Regions from separate parts of the Streptomyces luteogriseus genome, predicted to be linked through region 1. Evidence: predicted binding sites of a transcription regulator. Region 1 holds the regulator's gene; each other region holds the start of a gene.
What was found. The regulator HrcA, encoded in region 1, represses chaperone genes, less so after heat shock. The targets are predictions, from matches to a motif close to TTNGCACTCNGNNNNNCNGAGTGCNAA.

Region 1 (9,667 bases):
CTGGCCGGACTGGGTGCCCGGGCGGATGTCGACCTCTTCGAGGCCGTCGAGCGTCTCCAGCGGCACCTTCGTGCCGAGCGCCGCCGCCGTCATGGGGAGCGTCACCGTGCAGTGCAGGTCGTCGCCGCGGCGCTGGAACTGCGCGTGGGGAAGTTCGTGAATCTCGACGTAGAGGTCACCGGCCGGACCGCCGCCGGGACCGACCTCGCCCTCGCCGGCGAGCTGGATGCGCGTGCCGTTGTCGACACCGGCCGGGATCTTGACCGTGAGGGTACGGCGGGACCGGACACGGCCGTCGCCCGCGCACTCCGGGCACGGGGTCGGCACGACCGTGCCGAAGCCCTGGCACTGCGGGCACGGGCGGGACGTCATGACCTGGCCCAGGAAGGACCGGGTGACCTGCGAGACCTCACCGCGGCCGCGGCACATGTCACACGTCTGGGCGGAGGTGCCCGGGGCCGCGCCCTCACCGCTGCAGGTGGTGCAGACGACGGCCGTGTCGACCTGGATGTCCTTCGTCGTGCCGAAGGCGGCCTCGTCGAGCTCGACCTCGATGCGGATCATCGCGTCCTGGCCGCGGCGGGTGCGCGAGCGCGGTCCGCGCTGCGACGCCGTACCGAAGAACGCGTCCATGATGTCCGAGAAGTTCCCGAAGCCACCGGCTCCGAAGCCGCCCGCGCCGCCGCCACCGGCCTGCGAGAGCGGGTCGCCGCCGAGGTCGTAGACCTGCTTCTTCTGCGGGTCCGACAGCACCTCGTAAGCGGCGTTGATCTCCTTGAACCGCTCCTGGGTCTTCGGATCGGGGTTGACGTCCGGGTGCAGCTCGCGGGCGAGCCGCCGGAAGGCCTTCTTGATCTCTTCCTGCGACGCGTCGCGGCGCACGCCGAGTACGGCGTAGTAGTCCGTGGCCACTACGACTCCGCCAGGATCTGTCCGACGTACCGTGCCACTGCGCGTACCGCTCCCATCGTTCCCGGGTAGTCCATGCGGGTCGGTCCGACCACGCCGAGCTTGGCGACTGCCTCGCCGCCCGAACCGTAGCCGACCGACACGACGGACGTGGAGTTGAGTCCTTCGTGGGCGTTCTCGTGACCGATCCGTACGGTCACGCCCGGATCCTGCGCCTCGCCGAGCAGCTTGAGGAGCACGACCTGCTCCTCAAGCGCTTCCAGCACCGGCCGGATCGTGAGAGGGAAGTCATGCCCGAAGCGGGTCAGATTGGCGGTGCCGCCGATCATCAGCCGCTCCTCGTTCTCCTCGACGAGCGTCTCCAGAAGTGTGGAGAGCACCGTAGAGACCGTACCCCGGTCCTCGTGCTCGAACGCCTCCGGGAGATCCTCCACCAGACTCGGCACATCCGCGAAACGGCGGTTCGCCACACGGCTGTTGAGCCGGGCGCGCAGATCCGCGAGCGAGGCGTCGCCGAAGGGCGCCGGGCAGTCGACGACCCGCTGCTCGACCCGCCCGGTGTCCGTGATCAGCACGAGCATGACGCGGGCGGGCGCCAGGGAGAGCAGCTCCACGTGCCGCACCGTCGATCGGGTCAGCGACGGGTACTGCACCACGGCGACCTGACGCGTGAGCTGCGCGAGCAGCCGCACCGTACGCGCCACGACGTCGTCGAGGTCGACGGCGCCCTCGAGGAAGTTCTGGATCGCGCGCCGCTCGGGCGCGGTCATCGGCTTGACGCCGGCGAGCTTGTCGACGAACAGCCGGTAGCCCTTGTCCGTGGGGATGCGCCCGGCACTGGTGTGCGGCTGGGCGATGTACCCCTCGTCCTCGAGGGCCGCCATGTCATTGCGGACGGTGGCCGGGGAGACGCCGAGGCTGTGCCGCTCGGTGAGGGCCTTGGAGCCCACCGGCTCCTCGGTGCCGACGTAGTCCTGGACGATGGCGCGCAGCACCTGAAGCCTGCGTTCACTGAGCATCGCGCACACCTCCAGAAGTCGTCCGCCCGTGGTCCTGCCTGTCGAGCCTGGCACTCTGCGCGTGCGAGTGCCAGCATTCCCCGGCCCAGTGTACGGCGGTGGGGTACTCCCCCGGCAAGGCTGGTCGTGCGGCGCCGTGCCCCGAGCGGGGCGCACCGCTAGCGTCGCCGTATGACGGTGACTTGGGAAGACCTCGGATGGGAGCGCGTGGCCGCCGGTGTGGGGCGGTGCCGGCTTCCGGTGTGGGACTGCACGATCGGGCTGGTCGCCGGGGAGGGGGCGGTCCTCATGATCGACGCGGGGTCGAGCCTCGCCGAGGGCGCGAAACTGGGCGCGCAGGCGCGGGCACTCACCGGTCACCGTGTGACACATCTCGCGCTGACCCACCCGCACTTCGATCACGTCTTCGGCGCCGCGGCGCTCCCGGACACCGAGGTGTTCGGCGCGGTGGGCGTGGACGCGCTGCTGACGCGGGTGCGGGACCGCGAGGAACTGCGCGAGGACGGGGTGCGCCAGGGTCTGGCGGCGCCCGCGGCCCAGGAGGCGGCGGAGCGGCTGGTCCCGCCCGGCCACCTGGTCTCCGGCGAGTGGACGCTCGACCTGGGCGGCGGGCGGCAGGTGCTGCTGGCGAACGTCGGCCCGGGGCACACCGCGCACGACCTGGCGGTGCTGGTGCCGGGCGATCCGGAGGTGGTGTTCTGCGGCGACCTGGTCGAGGAGTCCGGCGAGCCGCAGGCGGGCCCCGACGCGGTGCCGTCGCACTGGCCGGCCGCCCTGGACCGGCTGCTCGACCTGGGCGGTGCGGACGCGGTGTATGTGCCCGGTCACGGAGCGGTGGTGGACGCGGCGTTCGTGCGGGCGCAACGGGACGCCCTGGCGGCGCGTTTCGGCGTGTCTCCGTGATCACCCACCGGCTTCTCCTATCGTCATCCGAATGCGCCAGTACTCCGCCGATCTGACCCCGCCGTGGAAGAAGCCGAAGCCGGTGCCCGAGGTCGCGGCGGAGCCCGGCCTCGTGGTGGAGGAGCCGGGGACGGGTTTTTGCGGCGCGGTGATCCGCTGCGAGGCGGGCACGGTGACCCTGGAGGACCGCTTCGGCAAGCACCGGGTGTTCCCGATGGAGCCGCGCGGCTTCCTGCTGGAGGGCAGGGTGGTGACCCTCGTCCGCCCCGCGCCGGGCGGCCCCGTGCGTCCCGCCCGCACGGCCTCCGGTTCGGTGGCCGTCCCCGGCGCACGCGCGCGTGTCGCCCGCGCCGGCCGTATCTACGTCGAGGGCCGGCACGACGCCGAGCTGGTCGAGAAGGTGTGGGGCGACGACCTGCGCATCGAGGGCGTGGTCGTGGAGTACCTGGAGGGCGTCGACGACCTGCCGTCGATCGTCTCCGAGTTCGCCCCCGGCCCGGACGCGCGCCTGGGCGTCCTGGTGGACCACCTCGTACCGGGTTCGAAGGAGTGGCGCATCGCCCAGTCGGTGACGAGCGAGCACGCGCTGGTCGTGGGCCACCCGTACATCGACATCTGGGAGGCGGTGAAACCGTCGTCCCTGGGCGTCCAGGCGTGGCCCCGGGTCCCGCGCGGTCAGGACTGGAAGACCGGCGTGTGCCGGGCACTGGGCTGGCCGGAGAACACCGGGGCGGCCTGGCAGCGGATCCTGTCGGGGGTCCACTCGTACAAGGACCTGGAGCCGGAACTGCTGGGGCGGGTGGAAGAACTGATCGACTTCGTGACGGCCCCCTGACCGCGACACGCGCAGCAGTCACCCGGCTGTGCGGCTGTGCGGCTGCGCGGCTGCTTGGCGGCGGGCGCGCGCAGCCAACCAGCTGCGGGAGCGCGCGGCCACCCAGCGCGGACGCGCGCAGCCACCCAGCAGCGGACGTGCCGCTTAGCTGCGGACGCGCGCTGCCGCCTAGCTGCGGGCAGGCGTGCCGCTGGGGGCGGCACGGGTGGGCGCAGCGGCACCTCGTCGCGCCGAGCTGCGTATCGCCCCGCCCCCAGCACCCACCCCGAGCACCTCAGTCCACGAGGTCCCGGACAACCCCGTCCGCCAGCAACCGCCCGCGCAGAGTGAGCACAGCCCGCCCCTCGTCATACGCCCCGGCGTCCAGGAGCCCATCCGCCAACGCCCTGCGCGAGGCCGCCAGCCCCTCATCCCGCAACAGCGACAACGGCACCCCCTCCCGCAGCCGCAGCTCCAGCAGAATCCGCTCGACCCGCCGGTCCTCATCGCTCAGCACCTCACGCCCGGCCCCCGGCGACCGCCCCGCCGCCAGCGCGGCCGCGTACGCGCCCGGGTGCTTGACGTTCCACCACCGCACCCCGCCCACATGGCTGTGCGCACCGGGCCCGGCCCCCCACCAGTCGGCCCCCCGCCAGTACAGCTCGTTGTGCAGGCACCGCCCGGCCCGCGAGGTCGCCCAGTTCGACACCTCGTACCACTCGAAGCCCGCGCCCGAGAGCACCTCGTCCGCGATCAGGTACCGGTCGGCATGCACGTCGTCGTCGGTCATCGGCACCTCGCCGCGCCGGATCCGCCGCGCGAGCTGCGTCCCCTCCTCGACGATCAACGCGTACGCACTGACGTGATCCGGCCCCGCCCCCAGCACCGCGTCCAGCGACGCCCGCCAGTCGTCGTCGGACTCACCCGGCGTGCCGTAGATCAGGTCGAGGTTCACATGGTCGAACCCGGCCACCCGGGCCTCCGCGACACACGCCTCGGGCCGCCCCGGCGTGTGCGTGCGGTCCAGCACCTGCAGCACGTGCTGCCGCGCACTCTGCATCCCGAAGGAGATCCGGTTGAAGCCCCCCTCGCGCAGGGCGGCCAGATACGCCGGGTCGACCGACTCAGGGTTCGCCTCGGTCGTGACCTCGGCGTCCTCCGCCAGCCCGAACTCGTCCCGCACCGCCTTCAGCATCCGTACGAGATCACCGGCGTCCAGCAGCGTGGGCGTGCCCCCGCCCACGAACACCGTGCGGACGGGACGCGGATCGTCGCCCAGCACCTTGCGGGCGAGCCGGACCTCGTCGGCCAGTGTCTCGGCGTAGTTGTCGCGGGACGCCAGCACCCCGCCGGTGCCGCGCAGCTCGGTCGCGGTGTACGTGTTGAAGTCGCAGTAGCCGCAGCGGGTCGCGCAGTACGGGACGTGCAGGTAGAACCCGAGAGGGCGGTCGGCGGCCCCGGCGAGCGCGGACGCGGGCAACGCGCCGTCGTCGGGGACGGGCTCGCCGTCGGGGAGTGCGGAAGGCATGCCTTCCATTGTCCAGCACCGGCGCGCCCGCTCCGCCCGGAGCGGCGGTCAGTCCGCCTGGAGGACCAGCAGCGCGAGATCGTCCGCGGGCGGGCGCGCCCCGAACTCGTGCACCAGCCGCTTGATCCGCTCGGCTATCAGCTCCGCGTCCAGCCCGGCACACCCGGCCAGCGCCGTCGCGAGCCCGTCCCCGTCGTCGAACTGGCGGGAGCCCGAGCGGCGCTCGGTCACGCCGTCGGTGACGCACAGCAGCGTGTCGCCGGAGCGCAGCTCGAAAGTCTCGCTGGTGTAGGTGGCGTCCTCCACGACACCGAGGAGAGTCTGGGGCTGCGCGGCCGTGTGGACCTCGCCGCCCGCCCCGAGCAGCAGCGGCAGCGGGTGCCCGGCGGAAGCGACGGTGCAGCGGACGCCGCCGTCGAAGGGCGCGAGCTCGCCGTACAGCAGGGACAGGAAGCGCGTCTGGGGGCCGTCGCCGGGCGGGGTCGGACGCGCCCCCGCGGCCACCAGCGCCCGGGCCGCGGCGTCGGCGGCCTCCGTGGCGTCGTCGAGGAGCAGTTGGTTGAGGCGGTCGAGGACGTCGGCGACCCGGTAGCCCTCACGGGCCAGCAGGCGCAGCCAGGGCCGGGCCAGGCCGATCACGACGGCCGCCTCGGGTCCCTTGCCCTGGACGTCGCCGACGGCGAAGCACCAGCGGCCGTCGCCGGCCGGGAACAGGTCGTAGAAGTCGCCGCTCGGGCCGCCCTTGTCGCACGGCTCGTAGACGAGGGCGCTGCGCATGCCGGGGATCTCGGCCACGGCGCCGGGCAGCAGGCCGCGCTGCAGGACGGCGCTGATGGTGGCCTGGCGGGCGTACTGGCGGGCGGCGCCGATGGCGAGGGCCACCCGGCGGCTGAGGTCCTCCGCGAGGCCGGTGATCTCGTCGGGGAAGCCGGCCTTCCCGGAGCGCCCGATGACGAGGGTGCCCAGCGGGCGTCCCCCGGCGACCAGCCGGTAGGCGAGGGCCGAGCCGGGCTCACCGTCGCCCAGCGCCTCGCCTGGCCAGGGGTACTCGACGGGCCCGGACCCGCCCCGGTCCCGGCCGCGTTCGAACGGGGACGACGACCCCGTCGGGTCGAACGGCCGCGGCGGGTCCTTCTCCAGGACGCGGCGCAGCTCCTCGATGCGGTTCTCGCTGCCGTGCCAGACCCGGGCGAGGCGCGGTCCGCCGGCGCCCGCCCCGCCGCTCCAGCCGCCGCCGGTGGCCTCGTCCTCCAGCCACACCGCGCACCAGTCGGCCAGCCGGGGCACGATCAGCTGCCCGGCCAGGGCCGCGACCAGGTCCTCGTCGAGCTGTCCGGCGAGCAGGTCGGAGGCCTCGGCGAGGAAGGAGAGGGCACCGCGGCCGAGCCAGGCACCGTCGGGCCCGTTGCGTCCGTCGCGGTTCTCGTGCCGGTCCCGCCAGTCCCGTAGGTCGTTCCAGTCGCGCAGGTCACGAGCCTCCCGTAAGGCGGGCCAGTTCCGCGCCTCGCCGCCCTCCCGCGATTCCCAGGTCTCTCCTCCGTCGTGGAGGTCCCATGCGTCGCCTCCACTACGCAGGTCCCACGTGTCGCGTCCGCCACGCAGGTCCCACGTGTCGCCTCCGCTTCGCGGCTCCCGTGCGTCGCCAGCGCCGCGCCAGGCCCGTGCGGCCTCCACCGCCTCGTCGCCCTTGGGCGGTTCGGATGCCAGGTCCTCCGCCGCCTCGTCGCCCCGGCGCGGTTCGGGCGCCAGGTTCTCCGCCACCCGGAGGCCGCTCGCCAGCGCGTGCTCCCCGGCGTACGCCTCGATCTGCTCGCCCGCCGCGCAGCCCCCGGCGGGCAGCCGCGCCCAGACGGTCTTGCGTCCCGTGCGGTAGGTGATCCCCCACGCCTCGGAGAGCGATCCGACGAGCCGCAGGCCGCGTCCGTACTCGGGGGTGTCGTGCGGTGTCTCCGGCTCGCTGCCGCGCGGGGCGCGGGAGGGGTGCTGGTCGGAGACCTCGACGACGAGCGCGGCCGTGTCCGGGGTGTCGCCCTCCAGCCGGCACTCCATCTCGACGTCGGTGCCGGCGTGCACGACGGCGTTGGTGACGAGTTCGCTGACGACGAGCGCGGCGTCGTCGGCGAGGCGGTCGGTGAGGTGCTCGGCGCCCGGCAGGCCCAGTCCGGTCCACTCAGCGAGCGCCGCGCGCACCAAGGCGCGTGCGGCGCCCGGCGCGAGGGAGCTGCCGGGCAGGGTCGCGTGCGCCCGCGCGCGCTCCTGTGCGGGCGCCCCGGCGGGCGGTGTGATCACCTCCGCGGACGGTACGGGCTCCTCGGAAACGGGCCCCTCCTGGACGGGCACAGGCGTCTCCCAAGCATGTGCAGGCGCCTCTGAGGCCCGGGGAGCGGTCTCCCGTTGCGTCGGAATGGCCCCCATGGACAGCTCCCCGGGCAGTTCGTACGAATACGCCACAGTCGATGCCGACAGAGTGACAGACTGGCCCCGCCCATAAGCGCCGAGTTACCGAAGTGGGCCGTCATGAGTGAGAACAGTGCTACCCCTGTGGTCGAAGACCGGCACGAAGACGGTCAGATTCGTGCATCCGATCTGCGTCCCCTGCTCGCAGCCATGACAGCGGCACGCGACGGCGATTTCACCAAGGCGCCGGAATCCGGCCACGGGATGGTGGCCGAACTCACCGCGGTCTTCAACCAGATCATGGACCGCAGCATCCATTTCACCTCCGAGACGCGACGCGTCAGACGGGAGCTGGTGCGGCACGGCCGGCTCGACGAGCGCCTCTCGGCCAGCCCCGGCCAGGGCCTGTGGACGTCCCGGGTCAACGATGTGAACCAGCTGCTCGACGCCCTGGTCGCCCCGGCGGCCAACGCCACGCGCGTGCTGGACGCGGTGGCCGGCGGCGATCTGACCCAGCGGGTCGATCTGCACGACGGGACACGGCAGTTGCGCGGCGACCTGCGGCGCCTGGGCCGGGCCGTCAACACGATGGTGGACCAGCTCTCCCTGTTCACGGGCGAGGTGACGCGGGTCGCGCGCGAGGTCGGCACCGAGGGCAGGCTCGGCGGCCGGGCCAAGGTGCAGGGTTTGTCGGGCAGTTGGCGGGACGTGACGGAAGCCGTCAACACGATGGCGTCCCGGCTGACGGCCCAGGTGCGGGACATCGCCGCGGTGACGACGGCGGTGGCCCGGGGCGATTTGACCCGCACGGTGACGGTGGAGGCGACCGGCGAGCTGCTGGAGCTGAAGCTGACCGTCAACACGATGGTCGACCAGCTCTCCGCCTTCGCCGACGAAGTCACCCGCGTCGCCCGCGAGGTCGGCACCGAGGGCCAGTTGGGCGGCCGGGCCCAGGTGCGGGGCGTGTCCGGGGTGTGGAAGGACCTCACCGACAACGTCAACTTCATGGCGTCGAACCTGACCTCCCAGGTCCGCAACATCGCCCAGGTGACCACGGCCGTGGCCAACGGCGACCTGTCCCAGAAGATCACGGTCGCCGCGCAGGGCGAGATCCTGGAGCTGAAGTCCACGATCAACACGATGGTCGACCAGCTCTCCGCCTTCGCCGACGAAGTCACCCGCGTCGCCCGCGAGGTCGGCACCGAGGGCAACCTCGGCGGCCGGGCGCAAGTCAGGGGCGTGTCGGGGGTCTGGAAGGACCTCACCGACAACGTCAACTTCATGGCCGACAACCTCACCTCCCAGGTGCGCAACATCGCCCTGGTCTCCACCGCCGTCGCCCAGGGCGACCTCGGCAAGAAGATCACCGTGGAGGCCAAGGGCGAGATCCTGGAGCTGAAGTCCACGATCAACACGATGGTCGACCAGCTCTCCGCCTTCGCCGACGAAGTCACCCGCGTCGCCCGCGAGGTCGGCACGGAGGGCAACCTCGGCGGACAGGCCCAGGTGCGGGGCGTCTCCGGCGTCTGGAAGGACCTCACCGACAACGTCAACTTCATGGCGCTGAACCTGACGTCGCAGGTCCGCAACATCGCCCAGGTGACCACGGCCGTCGCCAACGGCGACCTGTCGAAGAAGATCACGGTCGACGCCCGCGGCGAGATCCTGGAGCTGAAGGACACCGTCAACACGATGGTGGAGCAGTTGCGCGCCTTCGCCGACGAGGTGACCCGCGTGGCCCGCGAGGTCGGCACCGACGGGCGGCTCGGCGGCCGGGCCCAGGTGCTGGGCGTCTCCGGCGTCTGGCGGGACCTGACGGACAACGTCAACTACATGGCCGACAACCTCACCTCCCAGGTGCGCAACATCGCCCAGGTCGCGACGGCCGTGGCGCAGGGCGACCTGTCCCGCAAGATCGACGTGGACGCGCGCGGCGAGATCCTGGAGCTGAAGACCACCATCAACACGATGGTCGACACCCTGTCCTCCTTCTCCTCCGAGGTCACCCGCGTGGCCCGGGAGGTCGGCAGCGAGGGCCAGCTCGGCGGCCAGGCCCGGGTCGAGGGCGTCTACGGCACCTGGAAGCGCCTGACGACC
Region 2 (9,667 bases), 2.3 Mb from region 1:
GAGGAGGTCTTCGCCGACCACTGGGAGTACCGCGAGGGGGATCGCAAGCTGCGCCGGGGCGACATCGTCCTCACCCACTTCCGGGGCCGCGACCAGTGGAAGGGAACCATGACCGACATGATCCGCCGTTTCCTGAACAAGGTGACGGCCCAGGGGTACGCGGTCGGGCGGCTGGAGGACTACCTGTGAGGCGGCCGGTCGCCGCCCTGTTCTGTGCGGTCCTGCTGGCCGGCTGCGCCGGAGGCGCGGGGGAGCGGCCGGAGGCCTCCGACGGCCGCGCCCAGGACCCGCCCCGCGCGGTGAGCGCCCCCGGCTCCCTGCCGCCCGTCGTGGACCATGTCCCCACCCGCGAACCCGTCGTCTTCCTCACCTACGACGACGGCGCCGAACGCGACCCCCGCTTCGTCGGCCTCGTCCGCGAACGGCGCCTCCCCGTCAGCATGTTCCTCACGGACAGCGTCGTGGGCCCCGGCTACGGCCACTTCGCCCGGCTGCGCGCGGTCGGCGCGTCCATCCAGAACCACACCCTGGACCACCCCGCCCTGCGCGGCCTGCCCTACGCCGGCCAGCGCGCCGAGATCTGCGGCCAGCAGCACAAGCTCCGCTCCCGCTTCGGCGTCAGCCCCCGCCTCTTCCGCCCGCCCTACGGCACCTACGACCGGACGACCCTGCGCGCGGCGGCCGACTGCGGCATCACGGCGGTCGTCCTGTGGCGCGCGTCCCTGACCGCCGACGGCGAACTGACCTACACCCGGGGCGAGCCCGCCCTGCGCGCCGGCGACATCGTCTCGGTGCCGGCGGGGGAGTCGATGTCCCCGAGCCTGACGGAACGGACCGGGCGGCTGCTGCGCGAGATCGAGCGGAGGGGGCTTCGGGTGGGGCGGCTGGAGGACCACCTGGAAGACCACTTGTAGGGCCACCTGGAGGACCGCCTGGAGCGCCGTCCGTGGAGAACACCCGGCCGACGCGCCGCCGGCAATTAGCAGTCCGCTTGACCGAGTGCTAATCGCAGTCATAGTCTCGGCTCTGGCACTCCTCCTAGGAGAGTGCCAACACAGCGACGGGCAGGTCCGGCACCCGCGACGACGGATCCACCTGGTCGCCACCTCAGACAGTTAACCCCGTGAGATCTCCGAAGGGGGAGGTCGGATCGTGACGACCACCAGCTCCAAGGTTGCCATCAAGCCGCTCGAGGACCGCATTGTGGTCCAGCCGCTCGACGCCGAGCAGACCACCGCCTCTGGCCTGGTCATCCCGGACACTGCCAAGGAGAAGCCCCAGGAGGGCGTCGTCCTGGCCGTGGGCCCGGGCCGCTTCGAGGACGGCAACCGTCTTCCGCTCGACGTCTCCGTCGGCGACGTCGTGCTCTACAGCAAGTACGGCGGCACCGAGGTGAAGTACAACGGCGAGGAGTACCTCGTCCTCTCGGCCCGCGACGTGCTCGCGATCGTCGAGAAGTAATTCACCCCAAGCACGTTGCTTTGAACTGCGCCCCTGGCCCCCGCGATCGACAAGAGCCGGGCGCCCGGGGCGCAGTTGCCGTTACCCCAGATTCCGGAAGAGGGCTCACGCTCCCATGGCGAAGATCCTGAAGTTCGACGAGGACGCCCGTCGCGCCCTCGAGCGCGGCGTCAACAAGCTTGCCGACACGGTCAAGGTGACGATCGGCCCCAAGGGCCGCAACGTCGTCATCGACAAGAAGTTCGGCGCTCCCACCATCACCAACGACGGTGTGACCATCGCCCGTGAGGTCGAGGTCGAGGACCCGTACGAGAACCTCGGTGCCCAGCTGGTGAAGGAGGTGGCGACCAAGACCAACGACATCGCGGGTGACGGTACGACCACCGCCACCGTGCTCGCCCAGGCGCTCGTGCGCGAGGGCCTCAAGAACGTCGCCGCCGGTGCCTCCCCGGCCGCCCTGAAGAAGGGCATCGACGCGGCCGTCGCCGCGGTCTCCGAGGAGCTCCTGGCGACCGCCCGGCCGATCGACGAGAAGTCCGACATCGCCGCCGTCGCCGGCCTGTCCGCCCAGGACAGCCAGGTCGGCGAGCTCATCGCCGAGGCCATGGACAAGGTCGGCAAGGACGGTGTCATCACCGTCGAGGAGTCCAACACCTTCGGTCTGGAGCTGGACTTCACCGAGGGCATGGCCTTCGACAAGGGCTACCTGTCGCCGTACTTCGTGACGGACCAGGAGCGCATGGAAGCCGTCCTGGACGACCCGTACATCCTCATCACGCAGGGCAAGATCTCCGCCATCGCGGATCTGCTGCCGCTGCTGGAGAAGGTCATCCAGTCCAACGCCTCCAAGCCGCTGCTGATCATCGCCGAGGACGTCGAGGGCGAGGCCCTGTCGACCCTCGTCGTGAACAAGATCCGCGGCACCTTCAACGCCGTCGCCGTGAAGGCCCCCGGCTTCGGCGACCGCCGCAAGGCGATGCTGCAGGACCTGGCCGTCCTCACCGGCGCCACGGTCGTCTCCGAGGAGGTCGGCCTCAAGCTCGACCAGGTCGGTCTGGACGTCCTCGGTTCCGCCCGCCGCGTCACCGTCACCAAGGACGACACCACGGTCGTCGACGGCGCCGGCAACAAGGACGACGTGCAGGGCCGCGTCGCCCAGATCAAGGCCGAGATCGAGTCCACCGACTCCGACTGGGACCGCGAGAAGCTCCAGGAGCGCCTCGCGAAGCTGGCCGGCGGCGTGTGCGTCATCCGCGTCGGTGCCGCCACCGAGGTCGAGCTCAAGGAGCGCAAGCACCGTCTGGAGGACGCCATCTCCGCGACCCGCGCCGCGGTCGAGGAGGGCATCGTCTCCGGTGGTGGCTCCGCGCTGGTCCACGCCGTCAAGGTCCTCGAGGGCAACCTCGGCAAGACCGGCGACGAGGCCACGGGTGTCGCGGTCGTCCGCAAGGCCGCCGTCGAGCCGCTGCGCTGGATCGCCGAGAACGCCGGCCTGGAGGGTTACGTCATCACCTCCAAGGTCGCCGAACTCGACAAGGGCCAGGGCTTCAACGCCGCGACCGGTGAGTACGGCGACCTGGTCAAGGCCGGCGTCATCGACCCGGTGAAGGTCACCCGCTCCGCCCTGGAGAACGCCGCCTCCATCGCCTCCCTCCTCCTCACGACCGAGACCCTGGTCGTCGAGAAGAAGGAAGAGGAGGAGCCGGCCGCCGGTGGTCACAGCCACGGCCACTCCCACTGAGGCTCACACCTCACGCCTGACGACGTAAGGTCGCCAGACACCGAGTGAAGGCCCGGCACCCCGGAAACGGGGCGCCGGGCCTTCGCCGTTGCGCCCGCCCGTGAAGGGAACCGCCGCGACCGTTCCCGGCCTCCTGAATACCGGAGCAGAAGGGGGTTGCGATGAGCCAGGTGCTCTACGAGGAACGGTCCCGGAATCCGCTGGCGCGCACCGCGGAACTCACCGAGGACCGGCTGCGCAGGGGCGGTCGGACCACACCGCTGGACGAGCTGAACCTGGGCGCCATGGCCGAGGCGTATCTGCGCGGACACTGGCTGGGGGGCGGCGGTGCCGAACGCCCCCTGGAGTCGCTCGTGGAGGGCCCGGGCATCGTCCCGGTCACCCGCGTGACCGGCACCACCACGCCCCTGAAGGTGCGCCGCACCGCCGACTTCGCCCGGGCACTCGGCGAACTCGCCGTCCGCAGGTGCGGCGGGGCGGACCAGGTGGCCGCGCTCGCCGCGCGGGCCCGGGCGGAGGGCGTGCCGCTGTGGATCGCACGCCGCTGTGCGCCGGGGCCCGCCGGGCCGGTCGCCGTCGCCGTGGACCGGCGCCTGGTTCGCGTGGACGTCTGGGGTCCGCACGCGCCCGCCGTACGGCTCCGGGCACCGTGGGGATATCGCCCCGACGCCGCCGACCGTGCAGGCGGCCTGGTCATGACCGTCGGTGACGTCACCGCACGCCTCGAACTGCGCAAGAAGATGCGCAAGTCCAAGAGCAGCGTCGAGATCCGGCTGTCCGACCGGCACTGGACACTGCGCCGCGAGAACGCCGAGAGCTCGTGGCTGCTGCGCGACGACCGGCGCGTCGCGCTGCTGACCCGGCCCTCACGACGGCCCGGCCCTCCGCCCGGCACGGTGCTGCTGCCGCTGGCCGACGTGCACCACGAGAGCCCCGACCCCCTGGACGCCGTCATGGCCCACGCGGTCGCCGTGTCCTTCGGCCTCGGCGACACGACGGGCCTGGCCCGGTTCCGTGCCGTGAGGTCCCGCCGGGAGACGGACGACGAACTCTGGGAGCGCCCCTGGTTCAGCAACCTCGGCAGGGACCGCGACGACAACGAACCCGGCGGAGGCGACGGCTGGGGCAGCGACGGTGGGGACGGCGGAGACGGCGGAGACGGGGGCGGGGGCGGCAGTGATGGCGGCGGAGACGGAGGAGGCGGTGGCGGGGGCGACTAGCCGTCCCGCGGCCCTCCGCTCCGCGTCCTCAGAGCGCCCGTACCCGCCGAGCAGTGCCTCGTCGACGCCGGCCGTGCCCGCCAGGTGGTGCGACACCATGAGGAACCACCGCCCGCGCAGCCAGAGGGCGGCGCGGTTCGGCGCGGGCCGCGGCGCGGTGGATCAGGCGCGCAGCCGGCGCACTCCGTTGTCGTCCGTCACCTCGTACACGTCGATCCGCAGAAGTTCGCGCACATGGGCCGGCACCCGCTCCACGGCCGTCACGGACGAGGACGGTACGACGAGTGCGTACCGTGTCCGGGGAGCCCGGCTCGTCATGCGGCGCAGCAACTGCCCGTAGGCGATGTCGGCGTCGACGCCCTTGTCGTCGGTGCGGCCCTTGGCCTCGCAGATCAGCCGATCCTCGCCGCGCACGGCTTCGAGGTCGCTCCAGCGGTCCGTGGGCTCGACGGGTGTCCACCCCTCGCCGAGCAGCCAGGCGCGGAAGGCGTCGGTGACCCGGTCCTCGTCGCTGTCCCGGGCCAGGATTTTCCGCAGCGCCGCCAGGTCGGCCTCCTCGTCGCGCCGCAGCCGCCCACGTCGGTCCGAGTCGAGGTCGGCGGGCCGGACCACGATCAGCCGCAATCCGTGAGCGGGGATCTCGGTGTGGCGGCGGGCGTCGTACAGGGCCCGCTGCTCGCCCCGGTGGACACCGCTCACGGTGAGCCGGTCCGGCTTGTCGAAGTGCGGCACCGGCTGGTCGTGCTGGAGCTCCCGGTACTCCACCACGAGTCGATGGCCGGGTCAGTACGCGTCGACAGGCAGCCTGACCTGCCGGCCCCCGGCCCCCGGGTCGCCCAGCAGCCAGTCGAACCGGTGCTGGGTCAAGGCCTCTTCGCCGAGCACGCGGTTGCACAGGCCCACCACGTACGCCTCGTCGCTGTCACCTCTCGATGCCATGGCGCGCATCTTGCCAGGTGTCAACGACAACACCGGATGCGCGGTGAGTGCCTTCTGCGGCAGCTTCGTGGCGACCTGTCTCGACATCATCCCCGCGACCTCCCGACGGCCGCTGGGCGAACGGCAGGTCCGCCCACACATCGATCATCGGCATCGTGACGGCGAAGAGGGGCGCGGAGCGAGTCCGTCGGCCGAGGGAGCGGCGGGTGGTCAGAGCTCCGCGGGATCCAGCGCCCCGAGCTGCTGCATCAGCCCCAGCCGGTCGTACTGCCACCAGCCCTCGGCGATCTTCCCGTCCGGGGTGCAGCGGTGGACGGTCGTCCCGGTCATGGTGACCTCCTGACCGGTCGGCGGGATGCCCAGGAACTCGCCGGTGTGGCGGCCACGGAAGGTCCACCTTGTGCATACCCGGTCGCCCTGGGCCATCTGGTCCTCGATGGTGAAGGAGAAGTCGAACCCGCCCCGCCACACCTCCACCTCGCGCCGGAGCGCGTCCAGCCCGATCACGTCCTGCACATTGGCGGGGTCGTGGTCGTGGTAGTCCTCGATGAACACGTCGTTGAACGGCGGAGCGCTCCCCTGGCCGGGCGCGAGCTCGAAGAACCTGCGCGCGGTGGCCGCGTACAGCTGCTCGTCCCGCACCACGTCCAGGTCCGTGAAGGTCGGCGGCCCCTCGCAGAGCGCCACCATGTCCTGGAAGATCCGGTCGGTCTCCGGCAGCCCGGAGTTGCGCATCGCCTCCTCGTACGACGGGAACTCCACGATCTCCACGATGTGCGAGGCATCGGCCCGGTCCTTCGCCACCACACTGTGCGACGCGGTCCGCTTCCCCTTGGTCTGCTCGACCCACCGGTCCATCAGCAGGTTCATCTCGTCGAGCCGGCTGGTCCTGCATTCGATGAGCTGTACGAAGGTCATGGCCTCGCCTCCGGCCCCCCTGGGTCCGGGTGAACCGTTCCATTGTCCCAAGGGGAATGCCCGGGTGCCTCTCGGCTCATGGCGTAGAAGAGGAGCCGGCCGACGCGCGCCTACTGCGGCCCGTACTTCCGTCCCGTCCTGGAGGAAACGGCCCCGAGCATCCCGCGCGGCACCAGCTTCGCCGCACCCATCAGCGCCTTGTAGCGCGGGTCGGGGACGGACAGCGTCTTGCCGCGCGCCAGATCGTGCAGCGCCGCCGCCACCAGCTTGTCCGCGTCGAGCCACATCCAGCCCGGGATGTTGTCGGTGCCCATCCCGGCCCGGTCGTGGAACTCGGTGCGCACGAACCCCGGGCAGAGCGCCATCAGCCGTACGCCGCTGCCGGCCAGGTCGCGTGCCGCGCCCTGGGTGAACTGCACGACCCAGGCCTTGGACGCGCCGTAGGTGCCCCGGGGGACGAAGGCGGCCACCGACGCGACGTTGACCACGCCGCCCCGGCCCCGCTCGCGCATGGCCTCGGTCGCCGCCGACGTCAGCCGCAGCACCGCCTCGCAGTGCACCTTCAGCATGCGCAGCTCGTCGGCCATCGAGACGTCCAGGTAGCGGCCCTTGTTGCCGAATCCGGCGTTGTTGATCAGGAGGTCGACGGGATTCCTGCGGTCACCGAGGCGTCCGGCCACCGCCTCGATCCCCTTGTCCTCGGCCAGGTCGGCCGTCAGGACCTCTGCCTCGATGCCGTGCCGGTCGTGCAGCTCGGTCGCCTGTTCCCTCAGCCGCTTGGTGTCGCGGGCCACCAGCACCAGGTTGTGCCCGTCGGCCGCCAGTCGCCGCGCGAACGCGGCCCCGATGCCTGCCGTCGATCCCGTAATCAGAGCCGTTGTCATGGCAGAAGGTTAGTGACCTGGACTGCGTGCATCCGCTTCGCCGTGGGGCCGTCCGTGGTGAAGGGTCGGTGGAGACGGGCGTGGTGAGCGGCGGTCAGGCCCCGTACCTCTCCTTGTACTCCCGCGCCGTCCGCAGCAGTTCCGGGTGCAGGGCCTCGCCCGCCGCCAGCAGCCGCGGCAGCAGCGTCCGCTCGGTCGTCACCGCCCGGAACTGCAGGGCCACGGTCACCTCGTGCCCGGGCCGGTGCACGATCTCGACGGCATCGCCCGCACGGATCTCCCCGGGCACGATCACCCGCAGATACGCCCCTGGCGCCCCCCGCTGCGTGAACCGCTTCACCCAGCCCTTCTCGTCCATGTGGCCCTGGAACGTGCGGCACGGAATCCGCCCGGAGGTGACCTCCAGCACTACCTCGGGCCCGACCCGCCAGCGCTCGCCGATCAGGGCACCGGACACGTCCAGCCCACGGGTCGTGAGGTTCTCGCCGAACGCGCCGTCGGCCAGCGTCCGGCCCAGCTCGCGCTCCCACTCGTCCATGTCCTCGCGGGCCATGGCGTACACCGCCTGGTCGTCGCCGCCGTGGTGCTCCAGCTTGCACACCGCGTCACCGGCCAGCCCGCTCCCGCCGATGCCCTTGGGCCCGGGCGCGGACACCCGCACCGGCCCGTCCACCGGCCGCTTGTCGATCCCGGTCACGCCCCCCGGGGCGTCCGCGTAGGGCACAGCCTCGGCACGGCCCAGATTCACAGACAGAAGCTTCATGCACCGCACGGTAGGCGACAGCACCCCAAAGCGTCGACGCATTATTCGCATCTTCATCAAAGGGTCGCTTATCCTCGAAGGGTGATCGAAGCTCGTCATCTCCGCGTCCTGCGCGCCGTCGCGACCACCGGCTCCTTCTCCGCCGCGGGCCGCGAACTGGGCTGCACCCAGCCCGCCGTCAGCCAGCAGATGAAGGCCCTGGAAACCTCCGTCGGTACGCCGCTGCTGATCCGCACGGGTCGTGAGATGCGCCTGACCCAGGCCGGTGAGGCCCTGGTGCGGCACGCCTCCGGGATTCTCGCCGGGCTCACGGCCGCGGAGGAGGAGGTCGCCGCCATCGCCGGGCTGCGTGCGGGCCGGGTCCGGCTCGTCTCCTTCCCCAGCGGCAGCTCCACCCTGGTCCCCACGGCGCTGGCCGCGCTGCGCGAGGCGCACCCCGGCACCCGCGTCTCCCTGGAGGAGGCCGAGCCGCCCGCCTCCGTGGGCCTGCTGCGCGAGGGCGACTGCGACGTGGCGCTCGCCTTCCGATACGAGGGGGCGGCGGGCGCGGAGGAGTGGGACGACCTCGTCGTACGGCCGCTGCTGTCGGACCGGCTCGTCGCGCTCGTGCCGGAGCGGCACCGGCTCGCCGGCGCGGAGTCCGTCGACATCGGCGAGCTCACCGAGGAGCCGTGGATCGCGGGCTGCCCGCGCTGCCGCGGACAGCTGGTCGAGGTGTGCGCGGCGGCCGGGTTCACCCCGCGCATCGACTTCGCCACCGACGACTATCCGGCCGTCGTCGGGCTGGTCGGCGCCGGTCTGGGCGTGGCGGTGCTGCCCCAGCTGGCCGTCGAGTCGGTACGGCCCCGGGGGGTGCGCACCGTGCGCCTCGAACCGGCGGTGCGGCGGGAGATCGTCGCGCTCACCCTGCCCGACCTCGCGCAGGTCCCGGCCGTGGCCGCGACCCTCGACCAGCTGACCCGGGCCGCCCGCCGCCAGTAGCGGCCCACCCGCGTCAAAAACCAACGGCACGCGTGCGCGTGCCCGTTCGAAGAAACGTTCCTTCAGTTGTTCGAGGCGGTGTGCCCGCCCGATGCCGACGCCGACACCAGCCGGTTGCGCGCCCGCCCCATGAGCTCTTCGCGCTCGTCCTCGGTCAGCCCGCCCCACACGCCGTACGGCTCGCGCACCGCCAGGGCATGGGCAGCGCACTCGGCGCGTACCGGGCACCTCATGCAGACCTCTTTGGCCGAGTTCTCACGAGCGCTCCTCGCCGCACCGCGCTCACCCTCCGGATGGAAGAACAGCGAGCTGTCCACCCCGCGACAGGCAGCCAGCAGCTGCCAGTCCCACAGGTCCGCGTTCGGTCCGGGAAGGCGGGAGAAATCTGCCATTACGTGACCCCTTGTAGCCGTTTTGGGCGGATCCGGTGTCTACGACCGTACAACTACGATCTAAGGAGATGAAAATATGACTCATTGCGAATCTAGCTCCAGACACTGGCAAAGCGGAAGAAATGGGTCTGAATGGGGCATAGGTTGTGATGAAAGTTCGAGGGTCCGCTGCGCATATCTGCACCGTGTCCGCCCCCTCACGTAGAGTGCCGAAGATGGCAGCCACCCCCGTAACTCTTTCGAGTGACCGTCGTTGAGAGTGCGAGGCGGTTGAAGGAACAAGCGCTCGGACGGGTGTCCGAGACGGTCGACCGCACAGGTGACGATTTCGTACCAGCCTGGAGGCTCAAGGTGACGCGCATCAGCTG
Region 3 (9,667 bases), 1.1 Mb from region 1:
GTGTTGCCGTTCGGCGCGGGAGCCCACGCGTCGATGGAGGGCTCCATGAAGCTGATGGATTTCGACGACGCGCCTCCGTTGCTCTACTTCGAGGGAGTCGGCACGGGACGACTGGAGGACGACCCGGCAACCGTCCACCACCAGCGGCGCACTTTCCAGCTCCTCACCGCCTGCGCCCTCTCCCCGGACGGATCCCTGGCTCTCATCGAAGACATCGCGCAGGATTGCGGCCATGAGGAACACGCCTGAGTGGTACAAGTCCAGCTACAGCGGCGGCAGCGGCGGCGACTGCCTGGAAATAGCCGACGGCCACCGCGCCCTCATCCCTGTTCGCGACTCCAAGAACCCCGAAGGCCCGAAGCTCGTGTTCCGTGCCGCCGCCTGGTCCGCTTTCGTCGAGAACCTCAAGGGCGAGAGGGCCTGAGCTTCGGGATCCGAGCTTCGAGCTCTCTTTTCAAGGAACGGGTGGGAGGGCCTCAACCCGCCCTCCCACCCCGCGTGTTGACTTGAAGCGTTCGGCTTGCCACGGACAGTGACAGCCCTCTAACGTGCCTGCATACGCAACAGCCCCCGCCCGGTGCTACCAACACCTGCGGGGGCTTGACCACTTAGATCGAAGGACAAGTTCGATCCCATGGCTGAAGCCAACTGTAGTGCTGCCTCCCCGTCCGCGCACCCCATGGCGGGGCCGGGCTACGGCAAACGCACGGCCCCCGACCAACCCCCGCGCACGAAACACGACTTCGCCCACCTCCCACCCCGCGAAGCCGCCATCGCCGCCTACCTGGACCGACTCCCCGACGGCGCGGACATCTCCGTGAAGACGCTGGCGAAACAGCTCCCGTACGGACAGTGCGCCCTGGGCACCGCCCTCAACCGCATCCAGCAGGCAGGCCACCTGCGCCGAGGCCGGGAGTGCGTGACGGCCGACGACGGCAGCTCGCGCTGGATCACCCGATCGTGGTGGTCCCGTACCGCCAGGGATGACGATTGGTGGACGTCGTTCACCCGCGGCGACGCACCACGGCCGCAGGCAGCACGCCCCACCCGCTCCCGCGCCCACATCCTCCTGGCCGCCCTCGGCCGCACAGCCCCCGTCCTGTCCCTCTCCGATGCGGACTGCGCGACACTCGCCCCACTGGTGACGGACTGGTTCGCACGGGGCGCATCGGAGGAGGACGTACTGCGCGCCCTCACAGCCGGCCTGCCGACACCCGTCCACCACGCCGCAGCCCTGGTCCGCAACCGCCTGACCAGCAAACTCCCGTCTCCGCCCACCCCGCGTCCGCCTCTCCGAGTCCTGGAGTGCGCGAACTGCGGCGCCCCGGGCCGTCCGGAATCCCTGCCAGGGGGCCGTTGCAGCGCCTGCCGGGGTGAACGCGTCCCCGCACAACCCCCCGCACCCCTGCCCGCCCCCACGGTCCACGACCACGCGGCCCAGATCCGCGCCGCGATGTCCCGACAACGACAAGAGAGGGCACACACATGACGGCTCCTACGGTGCGACGCCACTCCCTGAGGGCACGATGGAAGGGAGGAGGCACCACCATGACGCCTGGTACCGCTGACCGCCCGCTGATGCCCATCGAGGACTTCGAGGAGCTGGTCGACGTGGCCCCGAACCACGTACGGCTCGAGTACGTCGACGGGCGCGTCCGTACGAAAGACCCGCTCAGCGTCGAGGACTTCGAAGAGCTGGAGCGCCGCGCCCCGGAGACCGTGCGGCTGGAGTACATGAACGGAAAACTAGAGGTCAAGGCCATGCCTGACGGCAACCACCGCTCGATCTTCATGTGGCTGTTGCGCCAGTGCATGCAGCACCGTCCCGACCTGGATCTGGTACCCGAGTCCGGTGTCAAGGCCGAGACCTACCGCACGGGCCGCGCGCGCACGGACGGAACTCTGGTGCCAGTGGACCACTTCCGAGGCGATGGCGAGTGGTCGAACCCCGACGGATCCCTGATGGCCGTGGAGATCACCTCCCACGACCGCGACACCGACCAGCGCGACCGCATCGACAAGCCCCTCGGCTACGCGGCGGCCGACATCCCCGTCTACCTCCTCATCGACCGCGACAACAACACACTCACCGTCCACAGCGAACCGAAAGACGGCCGCTACCAGCAGATCTCCCGGCACCCCTGGGGCGCCACCGTCGAGCTCCCCGCCCCCGTGAACATCACCCTGGACACCGAAAAGCTCAAGGACTACGCCGACTGAGGACAATGGACGCATGAACCACGCCCAGCTCACCGCCCTAGGCCGCGCCCTACGCCTCCTCGGCGAGCACGGGGAAGCCCTCGGCTCCGACACCCCGGACGCCAAGCTGCACGAGGTCAAAGCCGACCTGAAGCGCGCCCTGGACCTGCTGGACGAGAGTGTCACGGGCGCCGCGCCCACTACCCGCTGCCCCGAGCACCCGAACGGCCCGGTCGACGAGGCCGCCCCCGATCTGTGCCTGCTGTGCGAGACGCGCCGCAGGGCAGCCCGCCGGAACGAGTTCAACGGGCCCGCGCCCCAGCAGCCGCACACCGAGCCCGTCCAGTCCCGCTACGGCGTGCGCGGCGACCGCCCCCAGCCCCAGCAGCGCTGGCTTGCGGAGCTGTGGAACGGCCAGACCTGGCAGCTGTGCGGCACCCCGCGCCGGGACCGACGGGAGGCCGAACTCTTCATCAACGCCCAGCGCAAGGCTCCCCGGGCCGCCATGGCGTACCGGCTGGTGCACGAGTTCACCGACTACGAGGTGCTGCGCGTGTGGGGGACGCCGGTGAGGGTGGACATCGAGCCCATGGGCAACCTGTAACGGATCGCCCTCACAGCAGCGGAAGCGGCAGGAACTCGTACCCCTCCCACAGCCGCCGTGACCGCTCCTCCGGGTACGCCCTCACCACCGGCTCCGCGTCCAGCACCTGCACCAGCCGCCGCTCGTCGTCGTACGCCGGCCAGCCCGGGTCGCCCGACCTCGCGAAGGACGTCCAGGACGCACGGAAGCGGGACGACAGGTCGAGGGCCTCGGCGGAGGGCTCCGCGCCAGCGAAGAGCAGCAGCCCCAGGTCCGCCCCGTAGGTGCCGAACAGCAGCGGGATGTCCAGGCCGTGGCAGGCGCCGAGCGCGCCGCCGTTGCCGGGGGCCGGCCAGGTCAGTTCGTAGACGTACGCGCTGCCGCCGCCCGCGCGCTGGGCCTCGGCCAGGTGCAGGGAGGGCATGTTGAACAGCCAGTCCGTCTGGACGCGTTCGTAGAGCTCGCCCGGGGAGGCGTCGGGGAAGGCGTCGCGGTATGCCTGTTCACCGCCGGGAGCGAAGAGGCTCAGGGCCGAGGCGGCCCTCTCGTCGGATATCTGGCCGAGCTGTCCGGCCATGGCGATGAAGAGGCGGTACTCGTCGCGGTTGTGGCCGACGAGGAGGTCGACGTCCTTCGCCGATCCGGACCGCAACGCCTGCCACGGGCTCGTCGGCAGGACCTCGCCGTCGACGACCGGGGAGAACGGGGTGACGGTGGGCGCCGCCTGGCCCCAGCGGTCGATGCGCTGGAGCATCTTGGCGCTCAGCGTCTCGCCCGCCGACGTGAGCCGGTGCGGGGCGATCGTCGCGAGGTCGGCGACCGTGGGGCGCAGCCCCACCTCGGCGGCGAGGGCGGTGCCGATGTCCCGGGCGAGCGCGTCGGAGAAGAACGTCCCCGGCACGCTCTGGGCGATCGCGCGCCGGAACAGCCCGGCCGCGCGCGGCATGGAGAGCAGCGAGGCGACCGACCCGGCGCCCGCGGACTCCCCGAAGACCGTGACCTGGTCGGGGTCGCCGCCGAACGCCTCGACGTTGTCCCGTACCCACTCCAGCGCGGCCACCTGGTCGAGCAGTCCGCGGTTGGCGGGCGCTCCCTCGATGTGCGCGAAACCCTCCATGCCCAGGCGGTAGTTGAGGGACACGACCACCACGTCGCCGTCGGCGGCGAGGTGCCGGGCGTCGTAGCCGGGGCTGCCGGAGTGGCCGAGCTTGTAGGCGCCACCGTAGATCCACACCATCACCGGGCGGCGGGCCCCCGGGTCGGGTTCGGGTGTCCAGACGTTGACCGTGAGCCACTCGTCGCCCTCGGGAAGTTCGAGCAGGCCCGGGCCGGCCAGGTTGCCGAGGTCCTGCGGGGGCGGCGGGCCGAAGGCGTCGGCGTCGCGTATGCCGTCCCAGGGCCGGGCGGGGCGGGGCGCCTGGAAGCGGGCCTCGCCCACCGGCGGCGCCGCGAACGGGATACCGCGGAAGACCGCGAGCCCCGTCTCCCTCCGGCCCCGGACCGCACCGGCGGTGGTGCGCACCACCGGTGCGGGCTGATCGGACGGGCCGTCCGTCGCCGTACGGGACTCGGTCGTCGTCATCTGGATCTCCTCGCTCAGTGCCGGTGAACAGGCGCTCAGCCAGTGTCCTTGACTGACGCAAGCAGATCCAGGCCTCAGGTGACGGAGGTCAGCTGAGGGACTTCAGCGACGCCGGGTTGTAGGGCGCCAGCTCCTCCACGCGGCCGTCGAGCACCTTCCGGGCCCACTCGGGGTCCTGGAGCAGCGCGCGGCCCACGGCGACCATGTCGAACTCGTCGCGCTCGAAACGGTCCAGGAGGTTGTCGAGGTCACCGATCTCGGCGCCCTGGCCCTGGAAGGCCTTGATGAAGTCGCCGTTCAGGCCGACCGAGCCGACGGTGATGGTCGGCTTGCCGGTCAGCTTCTTGGTCCAGCCGGCCAGGTTCAGGTCGGAGTCGTCGAACTCGGGCAGCCAGTAGCGGCGGGTGGAGGCGTGGAAGGCGTCGACACCGGCCGCCGCGAGCGGGGTCAGGATGGCCTCCAGCTCCTCGGGCGTCTCGGCGAGGCGGGCGTCGTAGGCCTCCTGCTTCCACTGGGAGAAGCGGAAGATGACGGGGAAGTCGGCCGACACGGTCTCGCGGACGGCCGCGACGATCTCCTCCGAGAGCTTGGCGCGGGCGACCCGGTCGCCGCCGTAGGCGTCGGTGCGGCGGTTGGTGCCCTCCCAGAGGAACTGGTCGAGCAGGTAGCCGTGGGCGCCGTGCAGTTCGACACCGTCGAAGCCGATGCGCTCGGCGGCCGCTGCGGCCTCGGCGAACGCGCCGATGACGGCGTCGATGTCGGCCTGGGTCATGGCCTTGCCGGTGGCCTCGTCGGCGCCGATGCGCAGGCCGGAGGGGCCGACGGCCGGGGCGTCGGCGAACGGGGGCTCGCCCTGGTTGCGGACCATGCCGATGTGCCACAGCTGGGGCACGATCGTGCCGCCCGCGGCGTGCACCGCCTCGGCGACCTTCGCCCAGCCCGCGAGCTGCTCGTCACCGTGGAAGCGCGGCACGCGGTCGCTCTGCCCGGCCGAGTCGTGGCCGACGTAGGTGCCCTCGGTGACGATCAGGCCGACTCCGGCGGCGGCGCGGCGCGCATAGTACGAGACGACATCCTCGCCGGGCACGCCGCCCGGGGAGAACATGCGGGTCATCGGCGCCATCACGATCCGGTTCGGAACGGTCAGGCCGCCCAGCGATACGGGCCGGGACAGGATTTCGGCGGCGCGGGATGCGGAGGCGGCGACAGTCACGTGGGGGGCTCCCTCGGGGGTACCGGATGGTATGTGCATACGCATAGGACGCATGGTTCAACCACCCGGCCCGGCCGCGCCATCCCGCGCCCACTGTGATCCCGGACACGCGAAAGGGCGCGCCCCCGAGCATGCGGCAGGGTGCGCCCCGGCCATGCGGCAGGGCGCACCCCCGGACACGCCCGAGGGCGGCACCCCCTGTCGGAACAGGAAGTGCCGCCCTCGGCAAGGACGTTGATCAACCCTGGGGTCGATCAGAAGTCCATGTCACCGCCCGGCATGCCGCCGCCGGCGGGCGCGGCGGACTTCTCCGGCTTGTCGGCGATGACGGCCTCGGTGGTGAGGAACAGCGCGGCGATGGAGGCGGCGTTCTGCAGGGCAGAGCGCGTCACCTTCGCCGGGTCGATGATGCCCTCGGCGATCATGTCGACGTACTCACCGGTCGCGGCGTTCAGGCCGTGGCCGACCTGGAGGTTGCGGACCTTCTCCACGACGACGCCGCCCTCGAGACCACCGTTGACGGCGATCTGCTTCAGCGGGGCCTCGAGCGCGAGCTTCACGGCGTTGGCGCCGGTCGCCTCGTCACCCTCGAGGTCCAGCTTCTCGAAGACGCTGGAGGCCTGGATGAGGGCCACGCCACCACCGGCGACGATGCCCTCCTCGACGGCCGCCTTGGCGTTGCGCACGGCGTCCTCGATGCGGTGCTTGCGCTCCTTGAGCTCCACCTCGGTGGCGGCACCGGCCTTGATGACCGCGACACCGCCGGCGAGCTTCGCCAGGCGCTCCTGCAGCTTCTCGCGGTCGTAGTCCGAGTCGCTGTTCTCGATCTCGGCGCGGATCTGGTTGACCCGGCCGGCGACCTGGTCGGCGGAGCCGGCACCGTCGACGATGGTGGTCTCGTCCTTGGTGATGACGACCTTGCGGGCCTTGCCCAGCAGGTCGATCGTGGCGTTCTCCAGCTTGAGACCGACCTCCTCGGAGATCACCTCGCCGCCGGTGAGGATGCCGATGTCCTGCAGCATCGCCTTGCGGCGGTCGCCGAAGCCCGGGGCCTTGACGGCGACGGACTTGAAGGTGCCGCGGATCTTGTTGACGACCAGGGTCGACAGGGCCTCGCCCTCGACGTCCTCGGCGATGATCAGCAGCGGCTTGCCCGACTGCATGACCTTCTCGAGGAGCGGCAGCAGGTCCTTGACGTTGCTGATCTTCGAGTTGGCGATCAGGATGTACGGGTCGTCGAGGACGGCCTCCATACGCTCCATGTCGGTGGCGAAGTACGCCGAGATGTAGCCCTTGTCGAAGCGCATACCCTCGGTGAGCTCCAGCTCCAGACCGAAGGTCTGGGACTCCTCGACGGTGATGACGCCTTCCTTGCCGACCTTGTCCATGGCCTCGGCGATGAGCTCGCCGATCTGGGTGTCGGCGGCGGAGATGGAGGCCGTGGAGGCGATCTGCTCCTTGGTCTCGACGTCCTTCGCCTGCTCCAGCAGGGCGGCGGAGACAGCCTCGACGGCGCGCTCGATACCGCGCTTGAGGGCCATCGGGTTGGCGCCGGCGGCTACGTTGCGCAGACCCTCCTTGACCAGGGCCTGGGCGAGAACGGTCGCGGTGGTCGTACCGTCACCGGCGACGTCGTCCGTCTTCTTGGCGACTTCCTTGACCAGCTCGGCGCCGATCTTCTCGTACGGGTCCTCGAGCTCGATCTCCTTGGCGATGGAGACACCATCGTTGGTGATCGTGGGCGCGCCCCACTTCTTCTCGAGGACGACGTTGCGGCCCTTGGGGCCGAGCGTCACCTTGACGGCGTCCGCGAGCTGGTTCATGCCGCGCTCGAGGCCGCGCCGCGCCTCCTCGTCGAACGCGATGATCTTGGCCATGTGAAGTGGTCCCTCCAGGACTGGGGGTGATTACTTCGGACCGCGCCCGCGCCCGCGACGGACGGCTCGCTTGCCTTGTGGTTCCTTCCCCACCTGGCCTGCGGGCCTCACCGACCCGGTCCTTACGTTGTCACTCTCACCTTCAGAGTGCTAACGCAATGATTAGCACTCGACCCCCGAGAGTGCAAGGCGCGCTCGCGTAGCGAGTGCGCGTTGAGGGGTGGTGGTCGGGTGACGGGCGGGCGCAAGCGCCTCCCCGGGATCGGGCGGGGGCGTCAGCCACCCGCGAACACCGCCCCGCAGGCCGTTCGAACAGGCCGAAGGGCCCGCACCCCGGGGGGTACGGGCCCTTCTGAGAAGACCGGTCGCGTGAGCGTTGGTCGTGGTGCGCGTTCAGGCAGCGACGCGAACCATGTCGGCCTGCGGTCCCTTCTGGCCCTGCGAGATCTCGAACTCGACCCGCTGGCCCTCTTCAAGGGTGCGGTAGCCGTCCATCTGAATCGCGCTGTAGTGGACGAAAACATCCGCACCACCGTCGACCGCGATGAAGCCGTACCCCTTCTCCGCGTTGAACCACTTGACGGTGCCCTGAGCCATGCCTAACTCCCCTATTACTGGCCCTTGCACAGATCCACACTTCGTGAACCCGGGTCAGACCTCACCCCCCACGGTTGGGGGCGTGCGCCGGAACGCGTCGACCGCGGCTGAATGTATCTGTCCAACTGCCGTCTGCAACAGGTCAATCGGACGAGAATTCTGGACGCGCCGGGTCCGGAATGTGGGGGGAATTCGCCCGAATTCAGGGCAAGTCGGGCCACACAAAGGGAACAAAAGCCGCAAAAGATGTACACACTTTGGCTACATCTTGTCGGGCTCGCAGCGGGAATTCAGGGTTCCGATCAGCGGATCAGGACCGCGTTCCCCAACTGTACCGCGCTCAATCACGCAGAATTGCCCCCTCCGCTTCTCTCACGGAGGGGGCAATTCGATGAACTCTCAGTGACGGCAGTTACCGAAGGTAATAACAGGCCGCTCGACCGGTTCAGCCGCCGGCGACGGCGGGAATGATCGACACGCCGGCACCGTCCGGGGTGGCCGTCTCCAGACCCTGCTCGAACCGCACGTCGTCGTCGTTGACGTACACGTTGACGAACCGGCGCAGCTTGCCCTGGTCGTCCAGCACCCGGGCGGCGATCCCGGTGTGGTTCTTCTCGAGGTCGGCGATGACCTCGCCGAGGTTCGCGCCCTCGGCGGCGACCTCGGCCTGCCCGCCGGTGTAGGTACGCAGGATGGTGGGGATCCGAACGGTGACGCTCATCGAACATGTCCTCCGGTTCATTTTGGGCTACGGCTGGGGCGCGCCCTCAGGGGCGCGGGGCTGTGTCGATGTGCGGCTCCGCCGTGTGGGCGCGACCAGCCCCCACCGGCCCGCAGCGAACGACGATCAGACGAGTCCGGCTTCCCGGAACGACTCCAGGCTGGGACGGATGGTCGCGGTGAGCCCGGTCCCCGCCACCGCGTCCAGCGTCTTCAGACCATCACCGGTGTTCAGAACGACGATCGACTTCGACGGGTCGAGCAGCCCGTTCTCCAGCAGCTTCTTCGTCACGCCCACCGTCACACCACCGGCGGTCTCCGCGAAGATCCCCTCGGTGCGCGCGAGGATCTTGATCGCGTCGACGACCTGCTCGTCGTTCACGTCCTCCACCGCACCGCCGGTCCGCCGCGCGATGTCCAGCACGTAGGGCCCGTCCGCCGGGTTGCCGATGGCCAGCGACTTGGCGATGGTGTTCGGCTTCTGCGGGCGGACGACGTCGTGCCCGGCCTTGTAGGCGACGGACACCGGCGAGCAGCCCTCGGCCTGCGCACCGAAGATCTTGTAGGGCTTGTCCTCGACCAGACCGAGCTTGATCAGCTCCTGAAGACCCTTGTCGATCTTCGTCAGCTGCGAGCCGGAGGCGATGGGCACCACCAGCTGGTCCGGCAGCCGCCAGCCGAGCTGCTCGCAGATCTCGTACGCGAGGGTCTTGGAGCCCTCCGCGTAGTACGGCCGGAGGTTGACGTTGACGAAGCCCCAGCCCTCGCCCGCCGGGTCGCCGATCAGCTCGGAGCAGAAGCGGTTCACGTCGTCGTAGTTGCCCTCGATCCCGACGAGCTCGCCGCCGTAGACCGCGGCCATGACGACCTTGCCCTGCTCCAGGTCGTGCGGGATG

Region 2: the regulator HrcA is predicted to act here: its motif matches at 980-1,006, upstream of groES (co-chaperone GroES).
Region 3: the regulator HrcA is predicted to act here: its motif matches at 7,617-7,643, upstream of groL (chaperonin GroEL).

The regions. Positions count from the first base shown of each region.
Region 1 covers NZ_JACHMS010000001.1:5,841,030-5,850,696, reverse strand. The annotation lists gene dnaJ (molecular chaperone DnaJ) at 1-912, opposite strand, end outside; gene hrcA (heat-inducible transcriptional repressor HrcA) at 912-1,928, opposite strand; gene BJ965_RS25920 (MBL fold metallo-hydrolase) at 2,100-2,831, shown strand; gene BJ965_RS25915 (DUF3097 domain-containing protein) at 2,863-3,666, shown strand; gene hemW (radical SAM family heme chaperone HemW) at 3,941-5,173, opposite strand; gene BJ965_RS25905 (SpoIIE family protein phosphatase) at 5,222-7,588, opposite strand; gene BJ965_RS25900 (HAMP domain-containing protein) at 7,781-9,667, shown strand, end outside.
Region 2 covers NZ_JACHMS010000001.1:3,511,280-3,520,946, reverse strand. The annotation lists gene BJ965_RS15120 (polysaccharide deacetylase family protein) at 1-189, shown strand, start outside; gene BJ965_RS15115 (polysaccharide deacetylase family protein) at 186-914, shown strand; gene groES (co-chaperone GroES) at 1,153-1,461, shown strand; gene groL (chaperonin GroEL) at 1,577-3,202, shown strand; gene BJ965_RS15100 (hypothetical protein) at 3,364-4,422, shown strand; gene BJ965_RS15095 (hypothetical protein) at 4,585-5,190, opposite strand; gene BJ965_RS39335 (hypothetical protein) at 5,206-5,361, opposite strand; gene BJ965_RS15090 (ester cyclase) at 5,572-6,279, opposite strand; gene BJ965_RS15085 (SDR family NAD(P)-dependent oxidoreductase) at 6,390-7,163, opposite strand; gene BJ965_RS15080 (MOSC domain-containing protein) at 7,258-7,926, opposite strand; gene BJ965_RS15075 (LysR family transcriptional regulator) at 8,008-8,907, shown strand; gene BJ965_RS15070 (WhiB family transcriptional regulator) at 8,970-9,299, opposite strand.
Region 3 covers NZ_JACHMS010000001.1:4,737,614-4,747,280, reverse strand. The annotation lists gene BJ965_RS21075 (helix-turn-helix domain-containing protein) at 1-249, shown strand, start outside; gene BJ965_RS21070 (DUF397 domain-containing protein) at 233-424, shown strand; gene BJ965_RS21065 (hypothetical protein) at 680-1,489, shown strand; gene BJ965_RS21060 (Uma2 family endonuclease) at 1,549-2,220, shown strand; gene BJ965_RS21055 (hypothetical protein) at 2,234-2,803, shown strand; gene BJ965_RS21050 (carboxylesterase/lipase family protein) at 2,814-4,364, opposite strand; gene BJ965_RS21045 (NADH:flavin oxidoreductase) at 4,453-5,616, opposite strand; gene groL (chaperonin GroEL) at 5,832-7,454, opposite strand; gene BJ965_RS21035 (cold-shock protein) at 7,848-8,051, opposite strand; gene BJ965_RS21030 (MoaD/ThiS family protein) at 8,497-8,772, opposite strand; gene thrC (threonine synthase) at 8,899-9,667, opposite strand, start outside.